DNA from 3 places in the Streptomyces sp. NPDC050535 genome. Region 1 is predicted to be linked to each of the others. Evidence: riboswitches for the same ligand, from Rfam matches in the RefSeq annotation. Region 1 holds a riboswitch; each other region holds the start of a gene.
The links. A riboswitch is a leader RNA that binds a small molecule or an ion and turns the genes downstream of it on or off. The one in region 1 is predicted to bind cyclic di-AMP.
Positions count from the first base shown of each region.

Region 2: it holds a riboswitch for cyclic di-AMP, as region 1 does, so the genes downstream of both, ACIBLC_RS39725 (M23 family metallopeptidase) here and ACIBLC_RS34820 (transglycosylase family protein) in region 1, are expected to answer to the same signal.
Region 3: it holds a riboswitch for cyclic di-AMP, as region 1 does, so the genes downstream of both, ACIBLC_RS27220 (NlpC/P60 family protein) here and ACIBLC_RS34820 (transglycosylase family protein) in region 1, are expected to answer to the same signal.

Region 1 covers NZ_JBITHE010000023.1:28,221-32,934, reverse strand. Annotated here, with positions in the region: gene eno (phosphopyruvate hydratase) at 1-1,099, opposite strand, end outside; gene ACIBLC_RS34820 (transglycosylase family protein) at 1,475-2,179, opposite strand; cyclic di-AMP (ydaO/yuaA leader) riboswitch at 2,184-2,348, opposite strand; gene ACIBLC_RS34815 (transglycosylase family protein) at 2,533-3,399, opposite strand; gene ACIBLC_RS34810 (transposase) at 3,792-4,193, opposite strand; gene ACIBLC_RS34805 (recombinase family protein) at 4,268-4,714, opposite strand, start outside.
Region 2 covers NZ_JBITHE010000038.1:22,428-27,141, forward strand. Annotated here, with positions in the region: gene ACIBLC_RS39720 (aldo/keto reductase) at 1-809, opposite strand, end outside; gene ACIBLC_RS39725 (M23 family metallopeptidase) at 946-1,974, opposite strand; cyclic di-AMP (ydaO/yuaA leader) riboswitch at 1,986-2,143, opposite strand; gene ACIBLC_RS39730 (PP2C family protein-serine/threonine phosphatase) at 2,357-3,520, opposite strand; tRNA gene ACIBLC_RS39735 (tRNA-Met) at 3,660-3,733, opposite strand; gene ACIBLC_RS39740 (alginate lyase family protein) at 3,795-4,714, opposite strand, start outside.
Region 3 covers NZ_JBITHE010000013.1:159,891-164,604, forward strand. Annotated here, with positions in the region: gene pcrA (DNA helicase PcrA) at 1-936, opposite strand, end outside; cyclic di-AMP (ydaO/yuaA leader) riboswitch at 1,390-1,560, shown strand; gene ACIBLC_RS27220 (NlpC/P60 family protein) at 1,568-2,719, shown strand; gene ACIBLC_RS27225 (tellurite resistance/C4-dicarboxylate transporter family protein) at 2,865-3,818, shown strand; gene ACIBLC_RS27230 (hypothetical protein) at 3,796-4,149, opposite strand; gene ACIBLC_RS27235 (NlpC/P60 family protein) at 4,554-4,714, shown strand, end outside.

The DNA of each region.
Region 1 (4,714 bases):
AGCGGTGCGACATCATGCACTTGAAGCCGTTGCGCTGCGCCATCTCCACGGCGTCCAGCGTCTCGGTCAGCGAGCCGATCTGGTTGACCTTGACGAGCAGGGCGTTCGCGGAGCCCTCCTCGATACCGCGGGCCAGGCGCTCCGGGTTGGTGACGAAGAGGTCGTCGCCGACGATCTGGACCTTGTCGCCCAGCTTGTCGGTGATGACCTTCCAGCCGGCCCAGTCGTCCTCGTACAGCGGGTCCTCGATGGAGACGAGCGGGTACGCGGAGACGAGCTCCTCGTAGTACTCGGTCATCTCGGCGGCCGAGCGGGACTTGCCCTCGAACTCGTACTTGCCGTCCTTGTAGAACTCGGACGCGGCGACGTCGAGCGCGAGCCCGATCTGCTCGCCGGGGATGTAACCGGCCTGCTTGATGGCCTCGATGATGAGGTCGAGCGCGGCGCGGTTGGACTCCAGGTTCGGGGCGAAGCCGCCCTCGTCGCCGAGGCCGGTGGACAGGCCCTTGGTCTTCAGCACCTTCTTGAGGGTGTGGTAGACCTCGGCGCCCCAGCGCAGCGCCTCGGAGAAGGACTCCGCGCCGATCGGGGCGATCATGAACTCCTGGATGTCGACGTTGGAGTCGGCGTGCGACCCGCCGTTCAGGATGTTCATCATCGGAACGGGCAGCAGGTGCGCGTTCGGGCCGCCCAGGTAGCGGAAGAGGGGGAGGTCGCTGGCCTCGGAGGCGGCGTGGGCGACGGCGAGGGAGACGCCGAGGATGGCGTTGGCGCCGAGCGAGCCCTTGTTGTCGGTGGCGTCCAGGTCGAACATCGCCTGGTCGATCAGGCGCTGCTCGGTGGCGTCGTAGCCGACGAGCTCCGGGCCGATCTGCTCGATGACGGCGAGGACGGCCTTCTCGACACCCTTGCCGTGGTAGCGGTTGGGGTCACCGTCGCGCAGCTCGATGGCCTCGAAGGCTCCGGTGGAGGCGCCGGACGGGACGGCGGCACGACCGGTGCTGCCGTCATCGAGGCCGACCTCGACCTCGACGGTGGGGTTCCCTCGCGAGTCGAGGATTTCCCGGGCTACGACGACGTCGATGGACGGCACGAGCATCTCCTTCTGGGATGTGACGCGGGTACGCGGGACTGTGGCAGCCCCGCGGGATGAGCCTAACCGGCTCCGGCGCTTCGGCCAGCCGGTCGACCACCTCTTGGGCAGAACTGGGAGCGAACATTGTTCCAGAATGGAACAAAAAGGGAATGAATACCGGCCCGGAGGCGGAACCGACGCCCGGACCGGACCCGGAAAGAAAAAACCCCGCCCCGGTGCGTACGGGGGAACACGCACCGGAGCGGGGAGCCCGTGGGGACGGGGGATGACCCACACGAGGCCCTCAGTATGAGGACCACGTATATGAGCGGGCCGTGGTTCAGCTACGAGCCGGATGTGATTCGCCGGCCGACCGCCGCGGGCCGGCGGACCCGACCGTCAGCTGAGGTGGAGCTGCTGACCCGGGAAGATGAAGTCCGCGTCGTCGATGATGTCCTTGTTCAGCTCGAACAGCTTCTGCCAGCCGCCCTTGACGTTCTTCGCCTCGGCGATGGCGCTGAGGCTGTCGCCCTTCTTCACCTTGTACTCGCCGTCGCCCTTCTTGACCGTCTTTCCGGTCGGGGTCTCGACGGTCTCCTTGGCGACGGTCGGGCGCTCCGAGGAGCGCGAGGAACGCTGCTCGTCGGTCTTGGCGCTCGGCTGCTGCGAAGGGGTGGTGCTCTGCGAGTTGCCCGACGACGAGGACGAGTCGCTCGTACCACCGTTGTACGCGGCACCCGACAGGCCGGTGCCGCAGGACGGCCAGGCACCCTTGCCCTGCGCCGCGAGGACCTTCTCGGCGACGGTTATCTGCTGGGACTTGGAAGCCTGGTCGGCGGTGGAGGCGTACGCGCTGCCGCCGTAGGCGGACCAGGTGGAGGCGGAGAACTGCAGGCCGCCGTAGTAGCCGTTGCCGGTGTTGATGGACCAGTTGCCGCCCGACTCGCACTGGGCGACGGTGTCCCACTCGGAGGTGCTGGCGGCGGAGGCCGTGCCGGACGCCATCAGCGGGGCGGCGACGGCGACACCGGCGACCCCGGCGAGCGTGACGATACGGGTGGCCTTGGACGGACGACGGTGCTTGCCCTTGCACGAACGCAGCATGAAGTGATCCCCTCACCGACGCCTACGAGGTGAGCTGTCGGGTTCGGGCGGGTGAGTGCCCGGTCGCGCACCTTGCGGTGCACGTCTTCACCCCAAGCCACTCCCGGTCAACTACCGGGCGCGGCACTTACCTTGGGTCCCCCGCTCCTGCCTACGGCGCTTGACGCGACGATTGTTCCCGTACGGCCGCTGGCAGGATTCGGCGTTGCGACCCACGGGGCTCACCAGTGGCGAGCGGTCACGACCGTAGACAGGCCGCGGGCGGAATATCAAAGACGATCAGGGGGTCTGAGATCCATCTCTCATTCTCACCAAACCGGACATTCCATGGCGAACCATGACCCGAACTCCCGCTACTTTTCGACCGGTTCGGCAGCATTGTCAAGGCCGTGACCGGGGAAGACGACAGGCGCCTCGACGTCGGCCGTCTCCTCGTCCGCGGTGGACGGGTCGAGCCATCCACCGACGAGACCGAAGGCCTCCGCGATGACCGAGAGCCTCTCGTCGACGACGGCCGGGTAGGAGCCGACGATGGTCTCGCGAGCCGTCGCGGAGTCGCGTGAGGCGTGCCGCCCGGACGAGTTGTCGTCCGTACGGCTGTCGGTCGCGTCCTGGGCGGCGGTACCGCGGTGACGTCCGGAGGTGCTCGCCGCGTCCGAAGGATAGGCACTCTGGGTGGACTTGTCCGAATCGCCATCCTTCGTCGCGCTCGCGTCGCCGGACTCGGCCGGATCCGCGGAGGTGTCCGAGGAAGCTCCTGAGGAGGGCGAGGTGGACGGCGACGGAGTGGACGAATCGGGCAGTACGTCCAAACCGGTCGAGCCGGTTGAATCCGTCGAGCCCGTCGAGCCCGTCGACTCGTCGGACGGCGACGAGCCGTCCAGGAGGCCCGTGTCGATGTCCAGGGCCGAGTCCTCGCTGAGCGCGGAGAGGGGCCCGCAGGTGGGCCAGGCGACGACGCCGCGGCCGTCGAGGATCTTCTCGGCGATGGCTATCTGCTGCGAGCGGCTGGCCTGGTCGGCGCTCGGGGCGTAGTCGAGGCCGCCGTAGTTCTCCCAGTCCCACTGGGTCAAGTGCAGCCCGCCGTAGTACCCGTCGCCGGTGTTCTCGCTCCAGGAGGCGTCCGTCTCGCACTCCGCGACGCGGTCCCAGGTCGTGGCGTCGGCCGCGCTCGCACCCGTGGCGGCGAGCAACGGGATCACGATGGCCGATCCGGTCACCCCTGCCGCGACCATGAGAGCCGGAGCCTGACGGGGTCGACGATGACGGCCGTTCCCGGAGAGCATACGGAAGCCTTTCGCGTGACAGCAGGTGACAACAGCGACGTACGACGACGCCGGCGACGGATGATCCGTGCTGACGAGGAACGTATCGACACTCGAACGCTTGTCACAAGTCGATGCAGCGCAGATCACGTGAAGATCACAATGTTGAGGAAGCGTCAGCTTTTCGCGACACCCGAAGACCCTTGCGACCGCCCGGGGGACAACTGGCGCGGAGTGGTGAACTCCACTGGAAGAGTGCGCAATCCACGCATAATCAGCCCACCGCGCCACCGCAAATCAGCGGAATCACCCGCGAGTTGGAGGTCGGGAAGGCGGGTGGCAGGGTCTCACCGAGCTCCCCGGTCCCGGAATTGACCGGTCACCGTGAACTGCGGCAGGACCGGCCGCTGGTAAGCGCCGACTCCGTCGATGCCGGCGTCCAGGGCCTTCATGACTTCCGGCCACGCACCCTTCTGCCACCACGACAGGTGGCGCTCACGAATCGGGTTGACAGGTCCCCAAGTGAGCGGCATGTCAGTCCAGGAGAGGCCGTGCCGAAGACGATGGAGCATCCCTTCGAACTGAATGCGGATGTCGTACTTGCTCGTGAAGTGGCGCTTGGTGAAGTACGACCGCAGCACCTCCAGCACCTCCTCCCACTGTTCGTCATCGGGGTCCGGCGGTACCTTCGTGCCGGTCGTCCAGTGCCACTCACTGACGGCGCACCTCACGCCGGGTTTGCCGAGCATGGCGGCCCCACCGAGGACGACCTTGAGGTCGAACATGTCGACGACCTGCCTGCACTCCTCCGGCGTCAGGTTCCTCAGCCGCTCCTCGGCGCTGGTCTCGATGTCGAATAGGTCGGGAGCCGCGCGCCAACGGTCGCTGTTCGCCTCCAACCACTGCTGGGCGAACTTGAGCTGGTCCCGGAGCTCCGCGAGTTCGGTCTCGAGCGCCATGACGGAGGCCCTGAGTACCGCTGGGTCGACACCGGCGCGTACGTACTCAGGGATGCGCACCTCGAGCAGGTGCTCCTGTTCGGCGATCCTGGTCGTGAACTCAGCGACGCGACTGTCGTATTTCTCCTTGTCTCCGGGGAGTCCGCGTCTCCGGGGAGTCCGCCCACCCGTTCGGCGGCCGGACCCTGGAAGCGTCCCTCGTCATTGAGAATCCGGGCCAGCTCCATCCAGACGGCGCTTTCGATGCCGTCCGCCTCGATGTAGGGCTCACCGCAAGAGGGGATCTTGAGAACCCCCTTGCAGCGGTAGGA
Region 2 (4,714 bases), on a different contig from region 1:
CAGGCCAGGGCGACCGTGGCGACCGGGACGTCGTGGGCCTGCGCGGCCTCGTCGAGGGCGGCCAGCACGCGCGGGCCCCGCTCGGTCTCCAGGTGCTTCGCGGCGCCCGCCGCACGCGGGGAGTCGACCGTCCTGCCCGGGCGGTACTTGCCGGTGAGGAAACCGGAGGCCAGGGCGTAGTACGGGACGGCCGCCAGGCCCGAGCGGGAGGCGATGTCGTACAGCGGGCCCTCGTAGGTGTCGCGCGAGACCAGGTTGTAGTGCGGCTGGAGGGCGACGTAGCGGGCGAGCCCCTCGCGGTCGGAGAGGTCCAGGGACTCCTGGAGCCGCTCGGGTGTGATGTTGGACGCGGCGATGTAGCGCACCTTGCCCGCCGTCACCAGTTCGTCGAGCGCGCCGATGATCTCCTCGACCGGCACCTCGGTCTTGTCGTAGTGCGTGAAGTACAGGTCGATGTAGTCGGTGCCCAGGCGGCGCAGGGACGCGTCGGCGGCGGCCCTGATGTTGGCGGCTGACAGCCCCGGGTACTCGGGGTGCTGGCTGACCTTGGTGGCGATCACGAGGTCGGAGCGGTTGCCGCGCGCCTTCAGCCACCTGCCGATGATGGTCTCGGACTCGCCGCCGTGGTTGCCCTCGATCCACGCGGAGTACGAGTCGGCGGTGTCGAGGAAGTTGCCGCCCGCGGCCGTGTACGCGTCGAGCACGGCGAAGGACTGGGCCTCGTCGGCGGTCCAGCCGAACACGTTGCCGCCGAGGGCGAGCGGGAAGACCTCGAGGTCGGACGAGCCGAGCTTGCGAAGAGAAGTCATGCCCGACTTCAACATCCCCGGCGGACAGCCGTATTCCAGACACGCCTGACCGGCAGCCCTGACGTCGGGGGGTTGCCGTCGAAGCCGCCGGGGATCGGAGAACGTACGCCTCAGGGAGTGAGCCCCTGGCTCCGCCTCAGGGGGTGAGCCCCTTGCTCTGCAGCCACGCCAGCGGGTCGATGCCGGTCCCGGCGCCGCCGGGGTGCACCTCGAGGTGCAGATGCGCGCCGGTGACGTTGCCGGTCGCGCCCACGCGCCCGATGACATCGCCGGTGGCGACCTTCTGCCCGACGCTGACACTGATCGACGACTGGTGGGCGAACCAGAGCTCGGTTCCGTCGTCGAGCGTGAGCACCGTCTTGTAGCCGTACGACCCGTCCCAGCCGGCCGCGGTGATGGTGCCGCTGTGGACCGCCTTGATCAGCGTGCCCGTGGGCGCCGCGAAGTCCAGGCCGGTGTGGTAGCCGGAGGACCACAGCGCGCCGGCCTGACCGAAGGTCGAGGTGAGGGTGTACGAGGAGGTCGGCAGCGTGTAGCTCTTGGCGAGCTCGGCGAGACGCGCGGCCTCGGCCTTCGCCTCCGCCTCTTCCTCCGCCTTCTTCTTCGCCGCGGCGGCCTTGGCCTTCGCCGCGTCCTCCGCCTTCTTGGCGGCGTCGGAGGCCTTCTTCACGGCGGCGACCTGGGCGGCCTGCTGGGCCGCGGTGTCGGCCTGGTCCTGCTGGACCTCGGCCTGCTGCATGATGCGGGCGCGCAGCACCTCGCCGGCGTCCGTGGCGCCCTGCTCGGTGTCGGCCGTGGTCAGACCGGCGCTGGTGAGCGGGGTGATGGAGCCCGTGGGCTCGGGGGAACTGTCGTCGGAGAGGATCGTGCCCACGGACGGCAGGTCGGGCAGCGAGATCGAGACCGGCGGCTTGCCGGGCGCCGCGGTGGCCATGCCGCCCGCGCCGACGGCGGCTATGACACCGACGCCCAGAACGGTGGAACTGCGCGCGAGTCCGCCGCCTCCACGCTGCTTGGAGACGCGGTGCCGGCCGCGGATGGGAAGGAGGGATTCCGCGGTGGGATTCCATTCCTCCCGGGGGCCCTCGTCCTCTGCGCCGAAACCGAAGGTGTGCGTTCCGCTCGGCGGATACGAGGGTGCCTGGGCAGGCCCGTTGGACGCCACGTGGGCGTGCTCCTTTCCTTCCTTCTCGCCTACCGGGTTAGCTGACGGGTTCGGAGCAGGAAGGTCTCCTACGCGCGTCAACCCGCGGTGTCTCCACCGCGAAAGACGCTCGATTCACCCCAAGTTGGTGGTTCCCCGGCTCCCTTTCGGGATTAGGCGCGTGCGCACGGAGCCGTCTCTCGTGACGGCTGGGACGACCGCGCTGCGTTATCGAACGTTAATAGACGCGGGCCCCGGATTCCAAGCTGTTCTGATTGATCGTTAACGCTTCCGGCCAGGACTTTCAGGTCATCACCGGAGTTAAACGGGCGAGTTGGTCACATCTCTTCGTCACACCGGCCCTGACGGCATGTCAGTTGATGCGCGGAGGGGCGTCACTTGATCACCCCTGGTGACCGAGGGGGTCGTCGGCTCCTCGGCGCCGTACGGCGAGCAGCGCCATGTCGTCCGTCGTGCCGCCGCCGGAGTGCCGGCGGACGTCCTCGGCGAGGGTGGTCAGCAGCGCTTCGGGCGCGGGGAAGGTCCGTCCCGCGAGGCGCGCCGCGGGGTCGTAGAAGCGCCCGCGTTCGTCGCGGGCCTCGGACAGCCCGTCGGTGTGGACGAGCAGCGTGGCCTCCAGCGGGAACACCGTCTCCCGTGCGCGGTCGGTCCGGACGCCCAACTCGCCCATTCCCAGCGGCAGTGCGGGCTCCCCGGCGTCGAGCGCGACGAGCGTGCCGTCGGCGTGCAGGAGCAGCGGCGGGGGATGGCCCCGGTTGACGATCCGCACGGTCTCCTCGCCGTGCGGGATCTCCGCCAGCACGGCCGTGGTGAACCCCTCGAGGATCTCGAGGCCGTCACGCCGGACGCTCTCGCGCGCCAGCGCCCGCTCCAGACGCCCCGCGACCGCTTCCAGCGTCGCCTCCTGCTCGGCGGCCTCCCGGAACGCCCCGATGACGACGGCGACGACGGCCACCGCGCCCATGCCCTTCCCCCGTACGTCGCCCACGACCAGGCGTACCCCGTACGGGGAGTCCTGCACCGCGTACAGGTCACCGCCGATGAACGCGTCCTCCTGCGCCGCCTCGTACCGCGCCGCGATGTCGAGCCCGCCGATCCGGCGTTCGGGCTGCGGCAGGACGGCTCGCTGGGCGGCCTCGGCGATCTCGCGGACGGAGGCGAGCCGTGCGTTGCCGCGGCGGACCACGACGTTGATGAGGGCGGCCAGAACGGCGGCCGTGGCCACCGTGATCGTCTCGGTGACCGCCTCCGCGAGCAGGGCGACGCCGAGCCTGATGTGGAACGCGACCAGCACGACGACGGCGCCGACACCGGTGAGCACGGTGCCGCGCAGCGTGTAGAGGGCCGCCGCCACGAGCGGGGCCGCCGTGAGGAGAGGGCCGCCGGTGAAGTCCCTCGGCGTGAAGTACTCGTACACGGCCCCGGCGACGATGAGCAGCGCGGGGAGCACCCGGACGAACCTTCGCGTGCCGGAGATCCCGCGCCGGTCCTCTCCCGCCGGTCCGGGCGGGTCCCCCGGCCGCCGCGCACCTGCTTGCTGCCGCACCCGTCCAGATTTCCCGGAGCGGGGCCGGGGGGCGACCGGTGTGGGCCGACCGGGCGACGCGCGGTTCGGGCCGGCCAGAACCGCCGGAAACACCAAGGGCCGGAACTCGTGAATCCGAGTTCCGGCCCTTGGCCATAAGTAGCGGGGACAGGATTTGAACCTGCGACCTCTGGGTTATGAGCCCAGCGAGCTACCGAGCTGCTCCACCCCGCGTCGTTAAACCCAACTATACGCCACTCGCGGGACGCCCGGCACCACCATTGATGTCCACCCCTCAGCCGGCCGGATTCCCGGTGTGCGTGAGCGTCTCCCAGGACACGAACAGATCGTCCGTGCCGGCCGGCCGCGTCTGCTCGGCCAGCCGGTGGGCGGCCGGGACGTGCACGTCGAGCCGGTCCTCCAGGTGGTTGAGCGCGACCTCCAGGTCGGGCCCCATGTTCCGGTCGACCCGCCCGCCGCACAGCCACCCCGGCGCCGTCTCCCCCAGCTGGTACCTGGAGTGGAAGTCGAGCGCGGCCTTCAGCCGGTCCTTGACGTCGCGGTAGAGGTCGACGCCCTGGTGCCAGGCGGTCTCGGCGATGTGCGCGGTGGCGGCGAGCGAGTACCCGACGTGCTTGAAGTTGCGGCAGGTCTCCTGCGAGACCCCGTCCGTGTACCGCCGCTGCCCGAACCAGTACGTGGTCAGCTTCTGCGGGGTGTCGACGGTGCTGCCGGCGGGCGTCAGCGGCACCTTCCCGTCCTTGGCGAGGTAGAAGTACGCGGGCACCCGCTGCCGGAACCGCTCGACGGCGTCGTCGAACGCCTTGTGGTCGTCGAGGAACACGGCGATGCCGATGGCGGCGTCGGTCATGACGAGGTCCCAGTTCCCGTTGTAGTCCGGGACCTTCTCGCTGACCACGGGGAGGTAGGCGGTCCGCAGCATGCCCTGGAACCGCGTCATGCTCGCCGCCGGCCAGTCGGCTCCGGTGTGCCGCACGATCTCCCCGGCCCGCGCCCACGTCGACCCGGCCCACGCGGTCTGCAGGCCGGCGTTCCCCGCCGTGTGCTTCTTCACCTTCGCCGACCAGGCGTCCATGATCTGCACGGCCTTGTCGGCGTGCTCCCGCTTGCCCGTGATGCTCCACAGCAACGCCTGCGTGTACGCCGCGATCGCGTCCTCGCGCTCCTCGACGCAGCCGTGCCCGGCCCGGTCGC
Region 3 (4,714 bases), on a different contig from region 1:
GCTGGGCGGGATGTCCACCGGGTGCTCGGAGGTGCCGACGAGTTCGCGCACGAGGGCGTACTGCGCGTGGTTGGTGTCCTGGTACTCGTCGACGAGAACGTGCCGGAAGCGGCGGCGGTAGTGCTCGGCGACGTCCGGGAAGGCGCGGAGCAGGTTGACCGTGGTCATGATCAGGTCGTCGAAGTCGAGCGCGTTGGCCTCGCGCAGCCGCGACTGGTACATCGCGTAGGCCTGGGCGAGGGTCTTCTCGAAACCGTCGGCGGCCTGGGCGGCGAAGTCCTCCTCGTCGATCAGCTCGTTCTTCAGGTTCGAGATCTTGGCGCTGAAGGACTTCGGCGGGAAGCGCTTCGGGTCGAGGTCCAGGTCACGGCAGACCAGCGCCATCAGCCGCTTGCTGTCGGCGGCGTCGTAGATCGAGAACGAGGACGTGAAGCCGAGCCTCTTGCTCTCACGGCGCAGAATCCGTACGCACGCGCTGTGGAAGGTCATCACCCACATCGCGTTGGCGCGCGGGCCGACGAGCTGCTCGACGCGCTCCTTCATCTCGCCCGCGGCCTTGTTCGTGAAGGTGATCGCGAGGATCTGGCCGGGGTGGACCTGGCGCTCGCCCAGCAGGTACGCGATCCGGTGCGTGAGCACGCGGGTCTTGCCGGAGCCCGCGCCGGCCACGATGAGCAGCGGGGCGCCGGAGTGCGTCACGGCCGACCGCTGGTTCTCGTTCAGCCCGTCCAGGAGCGCGGCCGGGTCCACGGCGGGGCGCGGGGCACCGTCGCGGTAATACGCGTCGCGGCTCGGCGGCACGTCGAAGCGGCCGCCGAACAGGTCGTCCGGAAGCTGCTCGGCCGTCCCGTCCTCGGGCGGCGGCGAGGGCTCTTCCTCGTGGGCCCCGGAGGGCTTGAGGTCCGCCAGGAAGCTGTCATCAAAGAGGCTGCTCATCGCTCTCCGAGTCTAGGCGGCCCCACTGACAGCCCGCCGCCACCCCGAGAAGTCCGCGGCGGTAATAGCGCCATACCGGCTTCTCGGCGGCCGACGATCTTCCCGCCTCGATGCCGCTTCGATGCCAAGGAGCTTCCGGAACCGGCCGTCCGACACCTCCATACCCTCCAGAACCGCACCGTCACGGTCAGCAACCGGACAGATCGAGGCGCGCCGGGACGCCTCCGAGGCGTACCAGCGAGCCCCCAAACCTTCCGGCGTACGGGCGCACGGCAGCACCCGCAGGACAACTCCCCTGATACCCCTCCGGATTGACCACGAAAACCGAACCACATGACTAAGGTCACGAAAACGTATCGGGCATTTCGAACATCAACCTTCACAGGAGCCACACGAGTTGGTTAGCGTTCTGATCAGGCCGCCCGACCCCCACCGGCGAACGTCGCCGGGCCGTGGCGGCCTCCGCTGAGTTCGGCACGCCTTCGCGGCGCCCGGAATCGGGGACCCACCGAACTTGGGGTGAATCGGTCCAACTGCCTTGTCGGGCAGGACCGTAGGGCAACCCTTCCGAACCACCCGCCCGAACCCGACAGCTAACCCGGTAGGCGGATGATGGAAGGAGTCGCCTCCCTTGGCGTCGCAACGCAAATGGTTCTCGGGTTCGCGCGTGGCGGGTACGGCCCCCGCTCTCGCCACAGCGGCCCTCACCTCCGTCGCCCTGCTCTCCCAGACGGCGGCCGCCGCGCCGTCGGCCGAGCCGAAGCCCAGCCTCGAAGAGGTCGAGAAGAAGGTCGACGACCTCTACCGGCAGGCGGAGTCGGCCACCGACAAGTACAACGCGGTCAAGGAGAAGACCTCCAAGCAGCGCAAGAAGGTCGACACCCTTCTCGACGACGTCGCCCAGCGCACGGAGAAGCTCAACACCGCGCGTGAGGAGCTGGGTTCGTACGCCGCGGCGCAGTACCGCACCGGGGCCGCCGCTCCCGACACCGCCTCCCTCCTGCTGGCCGACAACCCGCAGGACTACTTCGACCAGACCCAGCTGATGGACCGTCTGACCACCCGCCAGAAGGCGACCGTCGACGACTACGTCACGGATCAGGCCGCCGCCACCGAGAAGCGCGCGGAGGCCACCCAGGGCCTGGAGACGCTGTCCACGTCGCAGGACGCCCTCAAGGCGTCCAAGACCGACGTCCAGCAGAAGCTCGCCAAGGCGCGCGAGCTGCTCTCGCGGCTGACCGCCGAGGAGAAGGCGCGGCTCGCGGCGAAGGAGGAGGAGCAGCGCAAGGAGGCCGAGCGCAAGGCGGCTGAGCTGGCGCAGCAGCAGGCGGCCGCCGAAGCCGCGGCGAAGGCGGCCCAGGAGTCGTCGTCGAGCGCGACGACGGGCACCTCGGGCTCGGCGCCCGCGGGCGACGCCTCGTACGCGACGAAGGCGGCCAAGGCCATCGCCTTCGCCCGCGCCCAGGTCGGCAAGCCGTACGTCTGGGGTGCGACCGGCCCCGGTTCGTACGACTGCTCGGGCCTCACCCAGGCCGCCTGGAAGGCCGCCGGTGTCACCCTCCCGCGTGTCACCTACGAGCAGGTGAACGCCGGCACGACCGTCTCCGTCTCCGACGCACAGCCCGGTGACCTGGTCTTCTTCTACGGCGACATCAGCCACGTCGGCCTCTACATCGGCAACGGCATGATGATCCACGCCCCGAAGCCGGGTGCGTACGTCCGCGAGGAGTCGATCTTCTACGACGGTGAGTCGGCCATCTACAGCGTCGTACGGCCCGCATAACAGCGCACCGCCCTCGCGACACCTTCCGCGGGGCACGCGCGCGTGGAGCACGTCTTCGTACTCCACGCGCGCGTGCCCCGCGTTTTCGTGCCCCACGCGCGCGTGGCCCGCGGGCAACCCGTCCGAAGATCCTTAGCATCGGGCCATGCCAGCCATCTCCCAGCTCCGCGCCTGGTGGGCCGAGCGTCCGCCGGCCGCCGGTGCCGCCGTCATGGCGACCGGCATCATCTCGGTCGGCCTGCATCTGACCGGCTACGAGACGCTGTCCCGGGTCGCACTGGTCCTGGCGTCCGTCGCCTGGCTCGCGCTCGCCGCGGACTTCGCCGTAAGGCTGGTGCGGGAGCGCACGCGCTGGGCGACGGAGGCGGGCACACCGCCCGGGCTCACCGCCGTCGCGGCGACCACCGTCCTCGGCACGCGGCTGTCGCTGCTGGGGTGGCAGGAGCTCGCCGAGGCCCTGCTGGCGCTGTCGGCCGTGCTGTGGCCGGTGCTGCTCTTCCTCGTCGTACGGCACTGGAGCCGCCGTATGCCGGGCGGGGTGTTCCTCGTGTGCGTGGCCACCCAGGGGCTGTCGGTGCTGGGTGCCACGCTCGCCGCGGCCGTGGGCGCGGACTGGCTCGCGCATGCCGCACTGGTGCTGTTCTGGCTCGGAATCGTGCTCTACGGGGTGTCGTTCACGCACTTCGACATCAGGGAGGTGGTCACGGGCGCCGGGGACCACTGGGTCGCGGGCGGCGCGCTCGCCATCTCGGCGCTGGCCGGGGCCAAACTCGTCGCGGCGCACAACGCCGACGCGTTCCTGTGGAACGGCGACGACAACGGCGTCCTGCGCGCCGCCACCACCGCGCTGCTCGTCCTCGACCTCGCCTGGTGCTGCGTCCTGGCCGCCGCGGAGCTGGCCCGGCCGCGCCCTCGCTACGACGTGCGGCGCTGGGCGACCGTGTTCCCGCTGGGGATGACGGCGGCGGCGACCCTGTCGGTCTCGGCCGCCCTCGGCGTCTCGTGGCTCAAGGGGCTGGGAGAGGTACTGCTGTGGATCGCGGTGGCCGTCTGGCTGGTGGTGGCGGCCGGGGCCGTCAGGTCCACAGCACCGCGATGAAGATGTTCGCCGTCGTCAGCAGCCCGACGAGCCCGAAGAGCCCCTTCTCCACCTTCTCGTCGTCACGCTTCACGTAGACGAGCCCCAGGATCACGATCAGCAGCGCCAGCTTCACGCCGATCTTGATGTTGTCGACCGGCTGATCGTCCGCCTGGTTGAGGCCGACCAGGACGACACCCGTGACCAGCATGGTCAGCGCGCCGTGCAGCATCACGGGGACGAAACGGGCCGTGCCCCGGCCCATCGCCTTGAGCTGGGTGAGGAAGCCGCCGAGGAGCGAGGCGATGCCGATGATGTGCAGTCCGACGAAGAGATGGATGAGTACGTCCATGAGGCCGGAGCCTATTCCCGCACTCCGGTCCCTCTGGTCACCGGCCCACCTCAAGTAACCCATAGCACCGGCGTACACCTGGGTGCCCAGGATTCGCCGCATCGGTCATCACACAATGTGAAGTCAGCGACACCGGACCGGGATTATGGACATTTGCGGTCATTAACCGATCCAGTGAGGCCAATTGCACACATGGCGTTACCGAGCCATGACGCTCAGGTTTAGCGTCCTCCCTCAGGTGCCCGGCTCTCCACCGCCGCCCTGGCCAGGGGCGGCAACCGGACACCACCGCCGAGAAGGTCCGGCGGCGGCCCGCTCCCCCTGTGCGGGCCGTCGCCGGACGCGTAACCGCCTGACCGCCCGGGCTCCTGCCCAGGCGGCCGTACGGAAGGATGTGGGCCCTCGTGGCAGCGCACCGGAAGCCCAGACAGCGCTCACTCGGCACAGGCAAGGTCCGCACAGCCGCCACGATCGCCCTCGCGGGCGCGGCGACGGCCACCGTCTTCGACGGGACGGGACACGCCGAACCGCAGCTGTCGACGGCACAGGTGAAGGCCAAGGTCGA